3 regions of the Serratia sp. TSA_7 genome follow, and region 1 is predicted to be linked to each of the others. Evidence: predicted binding sites of a transcription regulator. Region 1 holds the regulator's gene; each other region holds the start of a gene.
What was found. The regulator PhoB, encoded in region 1, activates phosphate uptake and scavenging genes when phosphate is short. The targets are predictions, from matches to a motif close to CTGTCATAAAACTGNCNNAT.
Positions count from the first base shown of each region.

Region 2: pitA (inorganic phosphate transporter PitA) is a predicted target of PhoB. The motif match lies at 4,697-4,716, and genes of this name have one in related genera.
Region 3: glpT (glycerol-3-phosphate transporter) is a predicted target of PhoB. The motif match lies at 2,524-2,543, and genes of this name have one in related genera.

Region 1 covers NZ_JBQZFU010000006.1:101,455-108,945, forward strand. Annotated here, with positions in the region: gene brnQ (branched-chain amino acid transport system II carrier protein) at 1-1,170, opposite strand, end outside; gene ACUTQW_RS18515 (cobalamin-independent methionine synthase II family protein) at 1,619-2,725, opposite strand; gene ACUTQW_RS18520 (PstS family phosphate ABC transporter substrate-binding protein) at 2,939-3,877, opposite strand; gene phoR (phosphate regulon sensor histidine kinase PhoR) at 3,894-5,210, opposite strand; gene phoB (phosphate response regulator transcription factor PhoB) at 5,235-5,924, opposite strand; gene sbcD (exonuclease subunit SbcD) at 6,148-7,380, shown strand; gene sbcC (exonuclease subunit SbcC) at 7,377-7,491, shown strand, end outside.
Region 2 covers NZ_JBQZFU010000008.1:173,847-181,337, reverse strand. Annotated here, with positions in the region: gene gdhA (NADP-specific glutamate dehydrogenase) at 50-1,393, opposite strand; gene uspA (universal stress protein UspA) at 1,716-2,162, opposite strand; gene uspB (universal stress protein UspB) at 2,778-3,113, shown strand; gene pitA (inorganic phosphate transporter PitA) at 3,189-4,691, opposite strand; gene ACUTQW_RS21175 (BaiN/RdsA family NAD(P)/FAD-dependent oxidoreductase) at 4,993-6,192, shown strand; gene ACUTQW_RS21170 (hypothetical protein) at 6,571-6,864, opposite strand.
Region 3 covers NZ_JBQZFU010000005.1:62,140-69,630, forward strand. Annotated here, with positions in the region: gene glpB (glycerol-3-phosphate dehydrogenase subunit GlpB) at 1-699, opposite strand, end outside; gene glpA (anaerobic glycerol-3-phosphate dehydrogenase subunit A) at 689-2,332, opposite strand; gene glpT (glycerol-3-phosphate transporter) at 2,695-4,050, shown strand; gene glpQ (glycerophosphodiester phosphodiesterase) at 4,133-5,212, shown strand; gene yigL (sugar/pyridoxal phosphate phosphatase YigL) at 5,460-6,260, opposite strand; gene pldB (lysophospholipase L2) at 6,272-7,309, opposite strand; gene rhtB (homoserine/homoserine lactone efflux protein) at 7,446-7,491, shown strand, end outside.

The DNA of each region.
Region 1 (7,491 bases):
GGACGCTTTCACCGCGTCAAGGATACCAAACAACAGGCTGACCAGCATCACCGGCGCTATGATGCGCGTCGCGCTGTTCCACCAGCGCAGGGTGAAGCTCAATACCACCAGCACGATACACGGCGGGTAAATCGCGGTCAGCACCGGGATAGAGATCTGGATCAGATGGCTCAGGCCCAGATTGGAAACCACCATCGAGAACAGGCCCAGAATAAAGACCAGCGTTTTATAAGAGAACGGCAGGTACTGAGCAAAGAACTCGGCGCAGGCACAGGTCAGGCCTACCGCAGTCACCATACAGGCGATGAAGATCAGCGCCGCCAGGAAGAAGCTGCCCAACCCACCGAAGGTGTTTTGCACATAAGCGTGCAGGATCACCGCGCCGTTGGTCGCGTCCGGCACCAACACGCCACTGCCGGAACCCAGCTTGAACAGGCTCAGGTAAACCAGCGTCAGGCCCACACCGGCGATCAGGCCGGCCAAAATGGTGTAACGCGTCAGCAGGCCGGCATCTTTCACGCCGCGGGAACGCGCAGCGTTAACGATGACGATGCCGAACACCAGCGCGCCCAGCGTATCCATGGTCAGATAGCCGTTGACGAAGCCGGAAGAGAAAGGAACGTGCTGATAAATTTCGGTAGCCGGAATAGGCGTGCCCGCCGGCCAAACCAACGCCGCAATGCCGAGTGCGCCGAGCGCAACGATTTTCAGCGGAGCCAGCACGTGGCCCACGGTATCGAGCAAGCGGCCCGGATACAGTGAAATGCCGATTACCAGCGCGAAATACACCAGGCTGTAGATAAACAGCGGCATGGCGCCATCGCCGGTCAGCGGTGCAATACCCACTTCAAAGGACACGGTCGCGGTACGCGGGGTGGCGAACAGCGGGCCAACCGCCAGGTAGCAGACCGTCGCCAGCAGCAAACCGGCGCTGCGGCCAATCGGCGTGCTAAGGGCGTCAATACCGCCGCCAACGCGTGCCAGAGCGATAACGGTTATCACCGGCAAACCGACTGCGGTAATCAGGAAGCCGATTGCTGCGGTCCAGACGTGCTCACCGGATTGTAAACCGACCATCGGCGGGAAAATGATGTTCCCGGCACCGACAAATAAGGCAAAGGTCATAAAACCCAGCGCAATAATATCTTTTGACGTTAAACGATGACTCATACGATGTCGTGTTGCCTGTTCAAATGAAAAAAAGTACCCGATATCGTGGTGGCGTAATGCCCCCACCCGGTTGCCGGCTTGCCCTTTCATCGTGAGACCAACAAGAGCAGAAAACGCGTAACGTCCGGCGTTTTGTCCTTATTCGAAATTGACCACTCATGATGATGGACAGAGTTTTAGGAGTTATAAATGGAGGTTTAGTCCGACAACGGGGGGTAAGTTAAACGTTTATAGCGTTGAAAGGCAAGTCGCGTGACAAAAACCAGAGCTATCGACCAGATAATCTTTTGTCACCAGTCGATCATATTGGCTATCAATAAATATACACTACATGATTTGTATCATTTTTGAGCGTCCCATTCACAAACCGTGAAACATCCGGCTTGAGACCGCGCGAAAACGCCAATAAACGATCGGTTTTCGCGTGGTCTGAACGGGATCTGCGCGCTTACCAAACCTCTCGGGCAATATTCACCACGCTTTGCAGCTTATTCCACTGCTGCTGTTCGCTCAGGCTATTGCCCTCTTCGGTCGAGGCAAACCCGCACTGGGTGCTGAGGCACAACTGGCGGCGATCGACAAACTGCGCGGCCTCCTCGAGACGCTGTTTCACCTGCTCCGGGTTCTCCAGCTCGCCGTTTTTGGTGGTGATCAGGCCGAGCACCACCTGCTGTTTACCGGGTTTGATAAAACGCAGCGGCTCAAAGCCCCCGGAGCGCTCGTTGTCGTATTCCAGGAAGAAAGCGTCGATATTCACCTGGCCGAACAGGATTTCCGCCACCGGCTCGTAACCGCCTTCGGAGATCCAGGTAGAGCGGAAATTACCGCGACACACGTGCAAGCCGATGGTCAGATCGTCCGGTTTGCCGGCGATCACCGCATTCAGCACGTCGGCGTAGATCTTGGCCAGACGATCCGGATCCTCACCGCGCTCGCGGATCTGCCGTCGTTGATCGTCCGAGCACAGATAAGCCCAGACGGTGTCATCCAGTTGCAGATAGCGGCAGCCTGCATCATAAAACGCCTTGATCGCATCGCGGTAGGTCTGCGCCAGATCGTCAAAATAGACATTCAGATCCGGGTAAACCTGGCTGTCGATGGCCTTGCGCCCGCCGCGAAAGTGCAGCACGCTCGGGCTGGGAATGGTCATTTTCGGCACCGCATCGCCGGCCGTCGCCTTCAGGAAACGAAAATCCGCCAGCATCGGGTGCTGGGGGTTAAAGCCCACTTTACCGACCACCTTGATGCTGCGTGCGCGGGTTTGCACGCCGTTGAACTGGATCCCCTGCTCCGCATCATAACCTTCCACGCCGTCCAGTCCTTCCAGGAAGTCAAAGTGCCACCACGCACGGCGGAATTCGCCGTCCGTCACCACCGCCAAACCGAGGTCTTTCTGTTTTGCCACCGCCAAACGGATCTGCTCGTCTTCAACCGCGCGCAACCGGGCGGCATCGATTTCGCCTTGCTGGAACTGCTGGCGAGCGGTTTTCAGCGCCGCAGGGCGCAACAGGCTGCCGACAACGTCAGCGTGAAAGGCGTGGTTGCAATCGCACATATTTATGACTCCCGGTGACAGGCAAAGGATCGGGCCTCTTTGCTTCAATGATTGACAGTGTGAACTATTACGCCGAGTCACTTTGGACATCCAGACGTCCAAAAAAACCATTGGGGAGCATCCTGTCACGCCGCTTGTCGGGCGGCAATAGAATAATTTTCATTGGTGTTGAGAGAAATTCACGTTGGGCGCCACTCGGCGCCCGTTGGAGGATTACTTCAGGCCCAGCGCCAGCCGGGTTTTACGCAGCGTATCGGGTGGCAGCGGCAGGTAACCGTCATGATTAACCAGCTTTTGCCCGGCATCGGACAGCACGCGATCGAGAAAAGCGGCGGTCAGCGGCTCCAGCGGTTGGTTGGGGGCCTTGTTGATGTAAATATACAGATAGCGCGACAGCGGATAGCTGCCGTTGCGCACGTTGGTATCATTGGGGACAACATAGTTTTCACCCGACTCCGCCAGCGGCAGCAGACGCACGCCACTGGCGCGAAAACCGATGCTGGCGTAGCCAATGCTGTTCAGCGAGCCGGCCACCGCCTGCACCACCGAGGCCGAACCGGGCAGCTCATTGACCCGCGGCATAAAATCGCCGCCGCACAGGGCGCGCAGTTTGAAATAGCCGTAAGTGCCGGAGGCGGAGTTACGCCCGAAACGTTGGAGGTCGCGCTGTTGCCAACTGCCGGTCAACCCCAATTCGCCCCAACGCATCAGCGGCCGGCTTTCGCCGCAGCGCCGGGTAGCGGAGAAAATGCGGTCGAGCTGCTGCAGGTTCAGGCCACGCAACGGGTTGTCCTGATGCACCAGCACCACCAGCGCATCCACCGCTACCGGCACGGCCAGCGGCGCATAACCATAACGGTGTTCGAACGCCGACACTTCCGCCGCCTTCATCGGCCTGCTCATTGGCCCAAGCTGCGCTGCGCCCGCCGCCAGTGCGGTAGGCGCGGTTGAAGAACCGGCGGCCTGGATCTGCAAATTGACGTTAGGGTAGTGCTGACTGAAGTCCTGCGCCCACAGCGCCATCAGATTCGCCAGCGTATCGGAGCCGACGCTCGACAGGTTGCCGGACAGCATACCGTCCGGCTGCGCCAGTGCGCCGCGGCTCGCCAGCAGCGCCAGGCACAGCAACAACCATCGGGTAATTCGGATCATGCCAGCCTCTCGCGCGTTAATTTTTCACCGCATTCTCTGATAAAGCTGCAGGAACAATCAACCGGTTAGGCAAGGTAAAGATGAAACGGGTGCCGATCCCCTGCTCGCTGAGGATCTCCAACCGCGCATCGTGGTGGCTGAGCGCATGCTTGACGATCGCCAGCCCCAGCCCGCTGCCGCCGGTCTGGCGTGAACGGGCTTTATCGACGCGGTAGAAACGCTCGGTCAGGCGCGGGATATGTTCGGCGGCGATGCCCGGCCCGTTGTCGCTGACCTGGAATTGCGCGCCGTTTGGCGTCTGTTGCCAGCTCACCTCAATATGGGTGCCTTTCGGCGTGTGATTGACGGCGTTATACACCAGATTCGACACCGCGCTGCGCAGTTGGTCATCGTTGCCGAACACCTTGAGCTGCTCGTTCACCCGGAAGGTAATCTCATGGTTGTCGCCGCTCAGCGACTGCGCCTCACGCTGCAACACCCGCAGCATCAGCGGAATATCGACCCGCTCGTTCATATCGACGTTAGGTGCCGCCTCAATGCGCGACAGCGTCAGCAGCTGTTTGACCAGCCCGTCCATACGCCGGGTCTGTTCCTGCATGGTGCCCAGCGCCTTGCCGCGCAACGAGCCGTCCAGCTCCTCGTCGCTCATCATCTCCAGGTAGCCCTGCAATACCGTCAGCGGGGTACGCAACTCATGGCTGACGTTGGCGAAGAAGTTGCGGCGCGCGCCTTCAAGCTGGCGCATTTGGGTGACGTCGCGCGCCACCATCAACAGTTGCCCTTCCGAATAGGGCATCACGCGGAACTCGACATAGTGCTCGTTATTGAGTTGCAGCGTCAGTGGCCGCGTGAATTCCTGCTGTTGCAGATAGTGGCTGAACTCTGGGTAACGCAACAGGTTAAGGATGTGCTGGCCGTTGTCTTCCGGCCAGCGGAATCCCAGCAGATGCTGCGCCAACCCGTTGCACCAGAAGATATTGCCTTCGACGGTGGTCATCACCACCGCATCGGGCAGCGATTCCGCGCCGCTGCGAAAACGTTTGATCAACAACGCCAGTTCACGGCGACGTCGACGGTTGCGCTGTTGCATCTGGTAGAGGCCGTAAAACAGCGGCTCCCAGCTCCAGCGCCCAGGCGGCGGCGTCATGCTGCGATCGACCCACAGCCAGTGGGAAAGTTTGAGTTGGTTGTAGAAATTCCAGACCAGCGCCGCCAGCACGGCGGCCAGCAGCAGCCAGGGCAGATAGCCGAAAATCAGCCCCAGCAGTAAGGCAGGTAAACAGAAAAGAGCCAGCTCCAGGGCCAGCCTCTTCCAGGAAAGGCGTTCTAGCACAGCATATTCTCCAGCGCGACGCGATCAGTAACGCGTTGAGAATCGGTAGCCGGTGCCCCGAACGGTTTGAACCATTTTGTCATGACCAGTGGTCTCTAACGCCTTGCGGAGCCGGCGGATATGCACGTCAACGGTGCGGTCTTCCACATAAACGTTAGTGCCCCAGACGTGATTAAGCAACTGTTCACGGCTATAAACACGTTCCGGATGGGTCATAAAGAAATGCAGCAGTTTGAACTCGGTCGGCCCCATATCCAGCGCCTGCTCATTAGCCATTACGCGATGTGAGGAAGGGTCCAGGCTCAGCCCCTGCATTTCAATCACTTCTTCCACCGCCATCGGTGAAATGCGGCGCATTACCGCCTTGATGCGCGCCACCAGTTCCTTCGGCGAGAACGGCTTGGTAATGTAATCGTCCGCACCCACTTCCAGGCCGCGCACCCGGTCTTCTTCTTCACCGCGTGCGGTCAGCATCATCACCGGAATATCGCGGGTCAGCGCTTCACGCTTCATGTGTTTGATAAACTGGATACCGGAACCGCCGGGTAACATCCAGTCGAGCAACACCAAATCAGGGAACGGCTCAGACAGGCGCGTCACGGCGCTGTCATAATCCTCGGCTTCCAACGGTTGGTAACCATTCTGTTCCAACACAAAGCACACCATCTCACGGATCGGCGCTTCGTCTTCCACCACCAGTATGCGTCTTGCCATCGTCAATCCTGCCAATGTGTTAGCGATCACAGTTGATTGCGGGCGCCATTATGCGTCAGTTTTGTGACACTTTTATGAAAAAACCAGCCTGTTATAGCCAGTAAGCATAGCGATTATTTCCAGCTTCAAAGAAAAATCATTCAGTTGTCATAATCATTGCGTCACGACAGGAGAGTCTGCCCCCTTTATAATCCCCCCATTAGTTTATCGCCCCGGGAGTGTCATGCGCCTGATCCACACCTCTGACTGGCATCTTGGCCAGTACTTTTTCACCAAAAGCCGTGCCGCCGAGCACCAGGCTTTTTTACGCTGGCTGATCGAGCAAATCGAACAGCAACGGGTGGATGCGCTGATCGTCGCCGGGGATCTGTTCGACACCGGGTCGCCGCCGAGTTACGCCCGCGAGCTGTATAACCGCTTCGTGGTGGAGCTGCAGCGTACCGGCTGCCAACTGGTGGTGCTGGGAGGTAACCATGACTCCGTGGCAACCCTGAATGAATCGCGTGAATTGCTTTCTTGCCTGAATACAACGGTGATCGCCAACGCCCAGAGCGACATCGGGCAGCAGATCCTGGTGCTTAACCAACGCGACGGCCAACCGGGTGCGGTGTTGTGCGCCATCCCGTTCCTGCGCCCGCGCGATCTGACGACCAGCCGCGCCGGCGAATCGGGCGCGCAAAAGCAGCAGGCGTTGCAAGAGGCGATCGCGGAACACTATCAACAGCTCTACCAAGCGGCCTGCGCACGCCGCGATGAACTGGGGCTAACCTTGCCGATTGTCGCCACCGGCCACCTGACCACCGTGGGGGTTACCACCTCCGATTCGGTGCGCGATATTTACATCGGCACGCTGGATGCCTTCCCGGCGCAGGCGTTTCCGCCGGCCGACTACATTGCGTTGGGGCATATTCACCGGGCGCAGAACGTCGCCAAATCCGAGCATATCCGCTACAGCGGTTCGCCTATCCCGCTCAGTTTCGATGAGCTGGGCAAACCCAAGAGCGTGTTTATGGTGGATTTCGTCGAAGGCGCCCTGCAACAGGTCACCGCACTGGATATCCCCAGCTTCCAGCCAATGCAACTGATCAAGGGCGATTTGGCGCAGATCGAGCAACAATTGCGGCAGTTCGCCGATTATCAAGGTGAACTGCCGGTATGGCTGGATATCGAAGTGGCCACGCAAGATTACCTCAGCGACATTCAGCGCCGTATTCAACTGCTGGCGGATCAACTGCCGGTGGAGGTGGTATTGCTGCGCCGCAGTAAAGAACAGCGCCGCCAGGCCCTCGAACAGCAGGACAAGGAAACGCTCAACGAACTGAGCGTCGATGAGGTCTTCGAGCGGCGGCTGGCGCAGGAGACGGAAATCACTGAGCCTCGCCAGCAGCGGATGCGCCAAATGTTCCATCAGGTGGTCGAGGCCGTACGGCACAACGACGAGGAGCCGACCCAATGAAAATCCTGAGCCTGCGGCTGAAGAACCTCAATTCATTGCAGGGCGAGTGGAAGATCGATTTCACCGCTGAGCCTTTTGCCAGCAATGGGCTGTTCGCCATCACCGGGCCAA
Region 2 (7,491 bases), on a different contig from region 1:
GCATTGAAGCATTTAACGGATATGTGATCAATGTCACCTTAAGGGTGAGTTACAGCACGCCCTGTGCCAGCATGGCGTCGGCAACCTTGACGAATCCGGCGATATTGGCGCCATGCACGTAGTGAGTTTGTTTCCCTTCACCGCCGTATTCGACGCAGGCTTGATGAATATCCGCCATGATATGTTGTAAACGTACATCCACTTTTTCTGCCCGCCAGCTGATGCGCGCGGCATTCTGCGCCATTTCCAGGCCGGAAGTGGCCACGCCGCCGGCGTTGGCGGCCTTGCCCGGGGCAAACAGCACGCCGGCGTCCAGGAACGCATCGGTAGCCTGAATGGTGGTGGGCATATTGGCGCCCTCGGCCACAGCTTTGACTCCGTTGCGGATCAGCAACTGTGCGGCTTCCAGATCCAGTTCGTTTTGGGTTGCGCACGGCAGAGCGATATCCACCGGCACGTTCCACGGTTGCTGGCCGGCTAGGTAGACCAGGCCGCGCTCACGGGCGTAGTCTTCCACCCGGCCATAACGCTGATTCTTGATTTCCGCCAGATGGGCCAGCTTCTCGGTGGTGAAACCGGCCTCATCGACCACGGTGCCGCCCGAGTCAGACGCGGTGATCACGCGCGCATCCAGTTCCAGCGCCTTCTCGATGGCGTACTGCGCCACATTGCCTGAGCCGGAAACGGCGACCCGCATCCCTTCAAAGCCCAGCCCGTGGCGTTGCAGCATGGCGTCGGTGAAATAGACCAGCCCATAACCTGTGGCCTCGGGCCGGATCAGGCTGCCGCCGAACGACAGCCCTTTGCCGGTAAATACGCAGGCGGTGTTGTTGGACAGTTTTTTCATCATGCCGGTCATAAAGCCGACTTCACGGCCGCCAACGCCGATATCCCCGGCGGGCACATCGGTATCCGGGCCAAGATGGCGGTACAGCTCCGTCATCAGCGACTGGCAGAAACGCATGATCTCCGCCTGGCTTTTGCCTTTCGGATCGAAATCCGACCCGCCTTTACCGCCGCCCATGGGCAAAGTGGTCAGCGCATTTTTGAAGGTCTGCTCGAAGCCGAGGAATTTCAGAATCGATAAATTCACCGACGGATGAAAACGCATACCGCCTTTATACGGCCCGATGGCGGAATTGAACTGCACGCGCCAGGCGCGGTTAACCTGCACCTGGCCGCGATCGTCCACCCAACTGACGCGGAACTGGATGGCACGCTCCGGTTCCACCAAACGCTCCAGCAACGCGTGCTCGCGATAGCGCGGGTTGCGTTCGATAAATGGCCACAGAGAGGTAAACACTTCTCTTACCGCCTGCAAATACTCAGGCTGGTGGGGATTGTGGCGTTGTAGCGAGGACAAAAACGACTCTACCGATACGGCATTTTCCATGGATAGCTCCTTTATACCCGTCGCCTTTCAAGCTGTAGCCTTGTTAGCTGAGCTCGCGGTTCCCCAGTGACTTACCTGAGTAAGCGCCTGGTGATCCGCGAGCTGGCTGCCTGGTTACAGCCCGAAATTCATAGGGTAATACTATTAATTTCCCCCATTATTTTTATAAATATTGGTATGAATAAAGCCTGGGGGATGATGTTGTGTCTTTAGCGACTATATCACTGGAGGGCGGTTGATTAACAAGCGATTAATGATCGCGGTATAACGAAAAACGCCCGCAAGAGGCGGGCGTTGGCAGGCTAAGTTTGCGAGCGCTTACTTAATCTTCGGCGCTGTCTTCTTCGTCACGCAGCGGCACAATCAGCATATCGATATGCACGGTGTTGATCAGTTGGCGTGCAGAGGACATCAGCTTGCTCCAGAAATCCTGGTGGTGACCGCACAGCACCAGGTCCATATCGTATTTCTTGATGGCATCGACCAGCACCTGCGCCAAATCGCCGCTGCCGCTCAGGGTTTCGGTAATCGGGTAACCGGCATTTTGCGAAAGCTCGGTCAGCGCGTGGTGCGTTTCCTCGGAGATACGCTTTTGCATATCGCCGAGATTAACGTCGATCAGGCCGGTATACAGGTCGGAATAGTTAACATCTACGTGGATCAGGGAAACTTTGGCGTTGTACGGTCGCGCCATAGATACGGCTTTTTCCACCAGAATTTTGCTCTCCGGGGACAGGTCTACCGCAATCAGAATGTGTTTGTAAGCCATGAGAATACTCCTTCCATATAATGCCGATTAAAGGGTTAGCAGGCATTCAGCGTACCAGCCTGGCGCTTTAGGTTTACCTGCATTTTATCATTCAGATAACACAATGATATGTTGGGGCGATCACAGTGTGTTGCATCAAAAAATCTCTTCATCTCTACCCCGTCAGTTTTACACCCGCCGGGTTGAAAATCCTATCATTACTGGGGTTATTGGCGGTTTGACCGCTTGAAACATAAGCATTCTTAAACAGAGTATAGTCCCAAACGCCCATCTGGCCGTGGAAAATACCGGGAATGGCGGGCAGGGTGGTTATCACTTATAACCAATCGATGGATGACAAATGGGCAGGTTGCGGTAAATTTTATCGACTGCTCAGGCCAGTTTACGTTTCATTCACCTACAATAATGAATATGGGCCTCACCTTTTCTCCTCTGAGCCAGTCTGCGCTACCGGTACTTTGCCTGGCGGCGGCTTGTTTCAGAGGCTGTGGGTTATGCGTGGCCCGAGCGGTAAAAAGGGGATCGGAGCGGTAGGCTCCCGCAGTAATGGGCATCGAGGTAGGGCAGTTGGACCCGGCGGAGCGCCGCGGATAACAACGCCTTGAGGGGGCAATCATGATCAGTACCGTCGCGCTGTTTTGGGCTTTGTGTGTGGTGTGTGTGGTAAACATGGTGCGGTATTACTCTTCTCTGCGTGCGCTGCTGGTGGTGTTGCGCGGCTGCGATCCGCTGTTGTACCAATACGTCGACGGCGGCGGTTTCTTTACTGCCCACGGCCAGCCGAGCAAGCAGTTGCGGCTGGTGCGCTACATCTTCTCGCAGCGCTACGTCGAGCACCACGACCCGGAGTTCATCCGCCGTTGTGAGCGGGTGCGCGGCCAGTTTATGCTGACTTCCGCCCTGTGCGGGCTGGTGGTGGTCAGCCTGCTGGCGCTGATGATTTGGTATTAAAACCGGGCGGTTTCCCTGGTTACGAGCAAAAAAAAGGCGGCCACATCGGGCCGCCTTTTTCATGGAACAAGCTGCTTAGATAACCTTAAGCGCCAGCCAGTACAGTGAACCGGAAAGCAGAATCGAAATCGGCAGGGTCAGTAACCAGGCCAACAGGATGTTCTTCACGGTTTTACTTTGTACGCCGCCGCCGTCCACGATCATCGTCCCGGCTACCGCCGAAGAGAGCACGTGGGTGGTGGAAACCGGCATACCGGTGTAGCTGGCCACGCCGATCGACAAGGCTGCGGTCATCTGAGCCGACACGCCCTGAGCGTAGGTCATGCCCTTCTTACCGATTTTCTCGCCGATGGTGGTGGCAACGCGCTTCCAGCCAACCATGGTGCCGAGTGACAGCGCCAGAGCAACCGCAACGATGATCCACAGCGGTGCATACTCAACGGTTTGCAGCAGATCCTGACGCAGGTTCTTCAGGAAACGCTGGTCCGCGGCGGAGGTTTCCGGCAGTTTGGCGACCTTGTCTGCGGTATCCGTTACGCACATCAGCAGGCGGCGCAGATGGCTGCGCTGTTCTACCGTCAGTTGATCGTAACTTTGCAGATTGTTCAGCAGGCCCTGCGTCAGCTCAATCGCCGGCATGGCGCGGGAGCTGTCGCAGTGGAACTCGGTCGGCTTATTCGGCGAAACCTCGTCTTCCGGGCTTGGCACCAGCGGCGTCAGGGACACCACGTGTGACAGGGCATCGCCGTGCTGCTGGTAATATTGCTGCAGGTGGGTCACGGCATCACGCGTACGGGTGATGTCATAACCGGTTGCATTCATATTGACCACGAAGCCGGCCGGCGCAACGCCGATCAGCACCAGCATGATAAGGCCGATGCCTTTCTGGCCGTCGTTGGCGCCGTGCGAGAAGCTGACGCCGATAGCCGACAGGATCAGTGCGATACGGGTCCAGAACGGCGGCTTGCGTTTGCCGTCGACCTTTTCACGTTCCGCGGGGGTCATGTGGATACGCTGGCGTTTCTTGTTGCCGCTCCAATAGCGGCGCAAGGCAAACACCATCAGCCCGGCGACCATCATGCCGACCAGCGGCGAGATGAGCAATGACAGGAAAATACCGATCATTTTCGGGACGTTAAGCGCATCCACCACCGAGGTGTGAGTCATCAGTGCGTTGGTTAAACCAACACCGATAATTGCGCCAATCAGCGTGTGGGAGCTGGAGGCCGGCAGACCGAAATACCAGGTGCCGAGGTTCCAGATAATCGCCGCCAGCAGCATGGAGAAGACCATGGCTAATCCGTGCGCTGAACTGACGTTCAACAACAGATCGGTAGGCAACAGGTGAACAATGGCGTAAGCAACACTCAAACCACCGAGCATAACGCCAAGAAAGTTGAACAAGCCCGCCATCACGACCGCAAGTTGCGAGCGCATGGCACGGGTATAGATTACTGTAGCGACCGCATTGGCCGTATCATGAAAGCCGTTGATGGCTTCATAAAACAACACGAACAACAATGCGAGAATTAACATCAGGCCGGTATGGAAATCCAGGCCTGCGAACAAATGCAGCATAAGCGTTACGCCAGTTTGTGGACATGAACGCCGCGCATTATCCGTGACAACCGGGGCCGGGGAAAAGGAAAATATGACGTTTTTTTGATTTAGATATGACGAAACGATGGCGTTGGCATGACAAAGATATGAAATATCATAATCTTATGCTGATAAGCGTACTGTAATATTTTCTTACTATGGCGCTGGCGGCGGCATGGCTTTACAATCTGCCGCCGTAAAGTTGTCGGTTACCGGTAGCGAAACGGCGTAATATGGCGGCCTTTTGTCGCGATTGTGGTTTTTATTCAGAGAGGCGCAGGTGGAACAGTTTGATGTCGTGGTAATAGGTGCGGGCGCAGCGGGCATGTTTTGCGCGGCACAGGCGGGGCAACTCGGTTGCCGGGTGCTGCTGCTCGATAACGGCAAAAAACCGGGACGCAAAATCCTGATGTCCGGCGGCGGACGCTGTAACTTTACTAATATGTACACCGAACCGGCCGCCTACCTGTCGAACAACCCGCATTTCTGTAAATCGGCGCTGGCACGATATACCCAGTGGGATTTTATCGATCTGATTAACCGCTACGGCATCGCCTACCACGAGAAAACGCTGGGGCAGCTGTTTTGCGATGACTCGGCGCAGCAGGTGGTCGAACTGCTGGTTAAAGAGTGCGAACTGGGCCAGGTGACGACGCGCCTGCGCAGTGAAGTGCTGGGCGTGGAAAAAACCGAAGCCGGTTTCGAACTGGCGCTGAATGGCGAGAAAGTGAGCGCTCGCTCACTCGTGGTGGCCAGCGGCGGGCTTTCCATGCCGGGGCTGGGCGCGTCGCCGTTCGGCTACAAGCTGGCGGAGCAGTTTGGCCTGAAGGTGTTGCCGACCCGAGCCGCGCTGGTGCCTTTTACCCTGCATAAACCGCTGCTGGAACACCTGCAAACGTTGTCCGGCGTCTCCGTGCCGGCGGTGATCACCGCCGAAAACGGCGTCAGCTTCCGCGAAAGCCTGCTTTTCACCCACCGTGGCCTTTCCGGCCCGGCGGTATTGCAGCTTTCCAGCTACTGGCAGCCTGGTGAGTTTGTGAGCGTTAACTTACTTCCTGCACTCGATCTGGCGGGCTTCCTTAATGAGCAACGTCAGGCCCATCCCAACCAAAGCCTGAAAAACACCCTGGCGCTGCACCTGCCAAAACGCCTGGTGGAGTGCCTGCAAACGCTGGGGCAATTGCCGGAAGCCACGCTGAAGCAGCTGAACCCCACGCAACAGGCCGCGCTGGTCGAAACCTTGCAGAATTGGCGCGTGCAGCCGAACGGCACCGAAGGCTACCGCACGGCGGAAGTGACGCTTGGCGGCGTGGATACCAAAGAGCTGTCTTCCAAAACGATGGAAGCCGGCAAGGTACCCGGCCTGTACTTTATCGGCGAAGTGGTGGATGTGACAGGGTGGCTGGGCGGTTATAACTTCCAGTGGGCCTGGAGCTCGGCCTGGGCTTGCGCTCAGGCGCTGGCGGCGCAGGGGCAGTAAGGCTGACACCCCGCACAAACTGGCGGTATCTCGACTACTACTCCGTGCTTCAGCGATATCATCAGGGTTAATATTGGATGATTTTATTTAGTCATCGCAAAAGGTTGCATTCTATTTATGCCCGGATCCGCCCATTTCTGGGCGGGTAAAAAAGAAATTTAGTTTTTAATATGAGAATTTCCGAAAAATAACTTAATCAAAAAATATAAAAACCTGACTATACACACGCTGCAAGTGATTGAAACTAATAATACGGAAATTCCACTCGGCGCGGGATACCATGATGAAAACCCCACTCCAGCCCCACCTAGCAAGGAGGCAGAGAGAAATATACCAATAACTACCGATATTAATTTAAGCGCTTTGTCATTCATGTAATCACCTGGAAATGAAGATAGACTTGCCGCCATTAAAACATCCACCGATAACTGCACCACCAACCAATCCAACAGTCGCGCCGACTAAGCCACTGAATGTACCTGTTGCCGCACCCAGTCCCATCCCATTGATACCGTCTTTCGAGGTATTTTGGGTGCAGTAATTACCTGAACCACTATTGTTACTGGATTTACTTCCCCTGTTACTTCTTCCTCTATTGTCGGTACGATCGTCGCCATTATTACTACGCTCACCAGATACATACTCTAACAATGAGCAATCAATCACTTTCATAAACAACTCCATCTGTCGAAGTAATCAATAAGATTATTAAATGTGAAACAGTGTAAGTAATTAGCTTATTCCTGATTCATTAGCAAGTTCTATTGTTGATGAACTTGCATATAGGCTTGAAAATCAATTTCATTCATATGAGTAAGTAATAATTAGATTTTTAACTATAATTGTGATTTGTTTGTTTTACACTTATTATCAATGAGATGAGTGGCCGCATGGCTAAAAACTCTCTTGTGCCGTTGTGCGCAGGATATGTGCGCCAGCCTGTGCAGCGGTGCCGCTGGCCGAAGCTTGCAAAATTTCTCACTATATCAACAATTGCTTAACTTTCTCCTTTTCATAACACCTGAATTATTTTTTCCTGTAGATCCGATTTCTGTAATAATCGGATTTGGCCTCCTCCCTGACTCGAACAGGGGATTCGACGCTTTTACTTCTATGCAGTACCACCGAAAAGAATGTATTAGAAATAATTTGGATTAGGTCGAAAGATGACTCGATAATTGCTTGATATAAAATATATTCAAGCTAATTATTTATGTGTTTCATGGAAGTATAATTTTTAATTAATATTATAATAATCATTCTGTTATTTTTATTTTAACTGTATTGCCGCTACCTTTA
Region 3 (7,491 bases), on a different contig from region 1:
CTCCTCCAGCCCCAGACAGGCCGGCAGGAAAATCGCCTCGGCATCGCCGGCCAGCCGGCGCAGCTCGTCCGCCATCGGCATCCGATTTTCCGGCAAATCCAGCACTCTGGCGATATTCACCGCCCGGAACTCGCTGGGATTGTTGCGCAACCGGTCCAGCGCAGGTAAATGCAACCAGCCGACCCCGGTACGCACTCCCAACGCCTGCATGAGTGAATCGGCGGCCAGCTGCGGCTGAAAATCCAAAAAGCCCTCGATGCCAATCACCGCAACGCTTTCCCACGGCAATTCACCGGCCAACGGCGTCACCGGAATGGCCTGCGGGCTGAGCCAGGTGGCCCGCCGCGTGCCGAGCGGCGTAATGCGCAGATGATTCCTTTCATTGCTGCCTTGCAGGTTCAGGCCGCAGCGCTGCAACAGCTGGGCCGCCTGATCAGATAACGGCGCCACCCGCTCTGCGCCAATCAAGGAATAAGGGTGCCGCGGCGCCTGTCGCGCCAGTTCCGGCAATGCAGCCAGCGGCGCGTCGACCGGCGTGCCGTCGGGCAATTGCGCCAGCAAATCAAGCGAGCCGGAGGAGAAATAAAGCGCGCTCTGGCCTGAGCTGACCACGGCGCAGCGCTTGCCCTGTTCTGCCAACCCGATGGCGCAAGCCATGCCCGCCAAGCCGCCGCCAATCACCACCACGTCAAATCGCATCATCCGCCTCCTGTTTCTCCCGTGCGTCCAGCCCGCACAATCCCTGATAAACCCAACTGGTGAACTCGCTCTCGCGCAGCGCATCGCCCCAGGCGATCGGGCGTACGCCCTTCCAGCGTTCGTTGAGGAAATGCGACAACTGATCGATCGACTGCTGCGGGGTGACGACGTTAAAGCGCGTCAGCAACCCGGCGGCGCGACAGGCACACAGTTCACCCTGGCAGGTGCCCATGCCAACACGGGTGCGGCGACGGAGATCCACCAGATTATTGACGGTGAGAGAGTTCACCGCATAGCGCACCTCGCCGGCGGTAACCGCCTCGCATTCGCAGACCAGGCTGTTGTCCAGCCGATTACCGGCCGGCACCAGGCTGGCGCGATCGCCATGGCGATACACCGCCGAACCGCGAATACTGGCCGGCAACGCCACCACGCTGCGCACCGTTTCCTCCGCCGTCTGCCGGGAGCCGGGCAGCGGTTCCACCGCGGTAGTGCATGGGCTATCCAGCCCAAGCTTTTCACACACTTTATCGGTCGCCCACTGCGCCATCAGGCGATAGGTCATTAGCTTGCCGCCGGTGATGGTGATAAATCCCTCCAGCCCATCGCGGCTGGCGTGATCGAGCAGCACGATGCCGCGGCTGACGTTACGGCCGCTGGGATCGTCGTCACTGGCCACCAGCGGTCGCACCCCGGCATAGGCGCGCAAAATGCGGGTTTGCGCCAGTTCCGGCGCCAGCAGCGCACCTTCGCGGATCAGAATGTCCACTTCCTGCGGCGTCACCACCATGTTGTCGATCTGGTCGTAGTCGATGTGGGTGGAGGTGGTGCCAATCAGCGAGATGGTGTCGCCCGGCACCAAAATGTCGGCGTCTGCCGGTTTGCGGCAACGGTTGATTACCATGTTGTTGATGCGGTGGCCGAGGATCAGCAATGCGCCCTTGGCCGGGAACATGCGGATGCGCAGATCGGCGTATTCCGCAATCTGCTGGCCCCAGATGCCGGCAGCGTTGACCACCACCTCGGCGTGGATATCGTAGCGGCGCGCAGCTTGATGGTCGAAAACGCGCACGCCGGTCACGCGATCGCCCACGCGCAACAAACCGACCACCTGGTGATAGGTAAGGATCTGCGCGCCATGCTCACGGGCATCGAGCATATTGGCGGCGGTCAGACGGAACGGGTCGACGGTGCCATCCGGCACCCGCACGGCGCCGATCAGCGCCGGGTTAGCCGCCGGCTCCAGGCGCAACGCCAATTGCGGATCAATGGCTTCGGCGTTGATGCCGGCACCGTGACAGGCAGCAATAAACTGTTGTTGGTAGGCCAGCGAATCCTGCGGCAGGGTAATGAACAGCCCGTCGGTACGCTCGATGCAGTGATGCGCGATGCGCTTGAGGATGCGGTTCTCTTCTATGCACTCACGCGCCGACTCACCGTCGGTCACCGCATAACGCGCTCCGCTGTGCAGCAAGCCGTGGTTACGGCCGGTGGCGCCGGTGGCGATATCATGGCGCTCCAGCAGTATGCAACGCAGGCCACGCCGCGCGCAGTCACGGGCAATACCCGCTCCGGTCGCACCGCCACCAATGATTATCACATCCGTTTCGCTGTCCGGTGAATGGCTGCTCATTACGCTCCCTCAGGATCCGTGGTTATTATCCTATTGGGCCACAGTTACTGGGGTCTTTGTTTGATAAGGAACAATAACGAACTCAAAACGAAAATAAAATGTCCACAAAAAACCATGAATGTGATCAGAATCACGATTTTTGACCGTTTTTCTATTTCATATCGTTAACTAATCGCTCAAAATCCGCCTGAGTTTCATAAAAGTGTAACATTTGCGCCATTCATCACAGCGACACCAGGCTGTTTTGACTAGGATGACGCTCGTTATGGAACAAAAAAACACCACATTCGATATCCGCTCAATCATCAAATGAACGTAAAAAATCATATTGATGTGATAACTAAAAGCCATCGGAGGCACTCATGTTGAGTATTTTTAAGCCGGCAGCACACATTTCCCGTGTGCCGGTCGACAAAGTCGACCCGCTCTACCGTAAATTGCGCTGGCAAATTTTTATGGGGATTTTCTTCGGTTACGCCGCCTATTATTTGGTGCGTAAGAACTTCACCCTGGCCATGCCTTATTTGATCGATCAGGGCTTCAGCCGCGGCGACCTCGGTTTCGCGCTGTCGGGTATTTCCATCGCCTACGGTTTTTCCAAATTCATCATGGGGTCGGTTTCTGACCGCTCCAACCCACGCGTGTTCCTGCCCGCCGGCTTGATTCTGGCTGCCGCAGTGATGTTGTTCATGGGCTTCGTGCCCTGGGCGACATCGAGCATCGCGGTCATGTTCGTGTTGCTGTTCCTGTGCGGTTGGTTCCAGGGCATGGGCTGGCCGCCTTGTGGCCGCACCATGGTGCACTGGTGGTCGCAGAAAGAACGCGGCGGTATCGTTTCGGTCTGGAACTGCGCCCATAACGTGGGTGGCGGCCTGCCGCCGCTGTTGTTCCTGCTGGGGATGGCCTGGTTCAACGACTGGCACGCGGCGCTGTATATGCCGGCCTTCGGCGCTATTCTGGTGGCCCTGATCGCCTTTGCGCTGATGCGCGATACCCCGCAATCCTGCGGCCTGCCGCCGATCGAAGAATACAAAAACGATTACCCGGACGACTACAGCGAGAAAGCGGAAGAAGAGCTGACCGCCAAGCAGATCTTCATGCAGTATATTCTGCCGAACAAGCTGCTGTGGTACATCGCCGTGGCCAACGTGTTCGTTTACCTGCTGCGTTACGGCATTCTGGACTGGTCACCGACCTACCTGAAAGAAGTGAAGCATTTCGCGCTGGATAAGTCTTCCTGGGCCTACTTCCTGTACGAATACGCCGGTATCCCGGGCACCCTGCTGTGCGGCTGGATGTCGGACAAAGTGTTCAAAGGCAATCGCGGCGCCACCGGCGTGTTCTTTATGACGCTGGTGACCATCGCTACCGTCGTCTACTGGCTCAACCCGGTCGGCAATCCTGGCATCGACATGGCCTGCATGATCACCATCGGCTTCCTGATTTACGGCCCGGTGATGCTGATCGGCCTGCACGCGCTGGAACTGGCACCGAAGAAAGCGGCGGGAACTGCAGCGGGCTTCACCGGTCTGTTCGGCTACCTGGGCGGTTCCGTTGCGGCCAGCGCCATCGTCGGTTACACCGTGGACTACTTCGGTTGGGACGGCGGCTTTATGGTGATGATTGGCGGCAGTATCGGCGCGGTAGTGCTGCTGTTGCTGACCATGCTGAGCGAGAAAAAGCACCACGCGGAAATCGCAGCCAACAAACGCGGCTAAGCGTCATACAAATTTCGCATTATTTAAAGGCCGCGCTGCGGCCTTTTTATTACCCTGCACCTACAACATGGAGAATTACAGAATGCGGACTCACGTCAAAGCCCTGCTGACAGGGATCATCCTGGCCACCTCAATGGTCAGCGCCGCACAGGCGGCGGACAAGGTGGTGATCGCCCACCGTGGCGCCAGCGGCTATTTGCCGGAACACACGCTGCCGGCGAAGGCTATGGCCTACGCGCAGGGTGCGGACTTCCTCGAGCAGGATCTGGTGATGACCAAGGACAACGAGCTGGTGGTGCTGCATGACCATTACCTCGATCGCGTCACCGATGTGGCCGAACGCTTCCCGAGCCGGGCACGCAAAGACGGCCGTTATTACGCCATCGACTTTACCCTGGCGGAAATCAAATCGCTGAAGTTCACGGAAGGCTTTGAGATCGAAAACGGCAAAAAGGTACAGGGCTACCCTGGCCGCTTCCCGATGGGCAAATCGGACTTCCGCGTTCATACCTTCCAGGAAGAGATCGAGTTTGTGCAGGGGCTGAACCATTCGACCGGCAAAAACATCGGTATTTACCCGGAAATCAAAGCGCCGTGGTTCCACAAGCAGGAAGGCAAGGATATCTCCAGCAAAGTGCTGGCGGTGTTGAAGCAGTATGGTTATACCGGCAAGGGTGACAACGTTTATCTGCAATGCTTCGACGCCAATGAACTGAAACGGATTAAAACCGAGCTGGAACCGAAGATGGGCATGGATCTGAAGCTGATCCAACTGATCGCCTACAACAAGTGGCAGGAAACCTATGAGCAGAAAGCCGACGGCAAATGGGTGGAATACGACTATGACTGGATGTTCAAGCCGGGCGCGATGAAGCAGATTGCCCAGTACGCCGACGGTATCGGCCCGGACTACCACATGCTGGTGGAAGCGGAGAAATCCAAGCCGGGCCACGTGGTGCTGACCGATATGGTGAAAGAAGCCCATGCCAACAAGCTGGCGGTGCATCCGTTCACCATCCGCGCCGATGCGCTGCCAAACTACGTGACCGACGTGAATCAGCTGTATGACGTGATTTACAACCAGGCGGGCGTTGACGGCGTGTTCACCGACTTCCCCGACAAGGGCGTGCAGTTCCTGCAAAAGCAGGGCCAGCACAAGTAACCCGGACAAGGGCGCCGCAAGGCGCCCTGAATTTGATGACAAAGTTGTCTTTAAACCCGAGATACCCGGGCCTAGCGCACCGAGGGGCCATTATGGGACACATCCCTGTGTCCCACCCTGCGGGCCGACATGAAGTCGTTCCAATTTGCTCCAGGCAAATTGGTCGGCGGGCAAGCCGCTACGACCCCTTCGGCACGCTCTCCCTAATAACGGACTTTGTCAGCCGTCTGAAGGTATCCTGCTCATATCAACCCAGGAACATCTTGCGCAGGTAATGCGGCACTGCGTCGTCGGCATTGGAACCAATCACTTCCAGCTCCGGCAGCTTGTCTTTCAGGCGCTGGTGCGCGTCGCGCATAATGCAGCCCTTGCCGGCCATCGCCAGCATTTCCAGGTCATTCATGCCGTCACCGAAGGCGATGCACTCTTTCAGCGAATAGCCGATGATTTTGGCCACTTCTTCCAGCGCATGGCCTTTGGATACGCCGCCCGCCATCACTTCCAGACAGGTCGGGAACGAGAAGCTGACGTTAACCCGATCGCCCCAGCGCGCATTGATGGCATCTTCCAGCGGCAGCAGCTTTTCATGGTCGTCACAGGTGAAGTACACCTTGCACACGCCGTCGGTTTCCAGCAGGCCCGGCTCAAACAGCTGATACTGGAAGATCGATTCCCGGAAGAACTCTTCCTGCTCCGGGCTTTCCCGGTTGATGAACCAGTCGTCGTTGCGATAAACGTTGGTGGTGATGTCCGCATCGTCATGCAGCATGCCGTAGAGATCGCGGGCAATGTCTTCTGCCAGGTTGTGGCTGAAAATCAGCTCGCCGGCGGTGTTATGCACGCGGGCGCCGTTGGAGGTGATCATAAAGGCGCTGATATCGAGGTTATCGCGGATCTGCGAAACGTCGATGTGATGCCGGCCAGTGGCAAACACAAAGTGCACGTCACGCTGGGTCAGCAGCTTCAACGTCTCTTTGGCATAAGGCGACAGGGTGTGGTCAGGTGATAGCAGCGTGCCATCTAAATCGGAAGCGACGACGTGATACATAAGGATATGTTCTAACCTCTGATGGAGTGGTCGGCGGCAGGGGCGCCACCTAAGTGTTGAGCAAAGAAACGCAGGATTGCGTTCAATGCTTCGGCGCGCATCGCGTCCCGCTCGAACAGGATCTCATGGCGTGCGCCTTGGATAACCCGCGGTTTCCCCCCTTCGCAAGGGTGCCCCGCGTCTGACAGTGCCTGACAAAAAGCCTGCTGGGAACGGTTGTCGACCACCCGTTCCTCACCGGCCTGCAATAATAATAGCGGTGTGGTGATTTTAGCCGCCTGCGCGACAATCTGCCGCCCGGCCTGAATGCTTTCTCTTACCCAGTGATAGGTAGGGCCCCCCACCTGCAACTCGGGATAATCGGCGTAATAACGCAAACAGCGGCGATAGCGTTCACGGCTGTGGGTCAATACGTTGACCACGTAGGGCAGCGGCCGCCACTGGCCGGTGCCTATCGCATAGTAATCGCGCACCGCCGGGTGTTTCTCCACCCAGTTAAGGATGCGGTCCGCCATCCAGCCCGGCATCGGCAGATGAATGCCGAACATCGGCGCGCAAAACGCGGCGGCATCAAACGCCTGCGGCTGACGCGCCAGAAACTGCGCCAGTATCGCGCCGCCCATCGAATGCGACAGCGCAAAGTGGTGTCGGTAGCCGCGCGGTGCCACTTGCTGCTGATAAAACTGGGCGAAATCGTCAATATAATCGGCAAAGTTTACCACATGACCGCGGTGCGTATCAGCCAGCAAACGGCCAGAACGGCCTTGCCCGCGATGATCGAGAATCATCACATCAAAACCGCAATGGAATAGATCGTAGGCAACTTCTGGATATTTAACGTAACTTTCGATGCGCCCGGGGCTTATCACCACCACCCGCTGATGGCGCGATGAGCTAAAACGCACGAAGCGGATCGGCACGCCGCCCACGCCACTGAACTCGCCCTCTTCCCGCAGCCGCCAAAAATCCAGCAGCGGGCCGGTGGCGAAAGCAGCGAACTGCGTTTCACGCATTAACCAGTCATCGGTGCTGTGGGTGAACGACGTCATTGAGAGCTTTTCCCTGAGCCGCCAGCGGCAAAAATGTGGCCTCTGGCACAAGAAATAATACTAGCGTATTGTGATTGAATTCTTACAAGAACCGGGCCCATTTTGGCACAAATTGGTACTTTCAGGGAGCCTTACGATGACCTTGGACTGGTGGTTAACCTATCTGCTGACAACCCTTATCC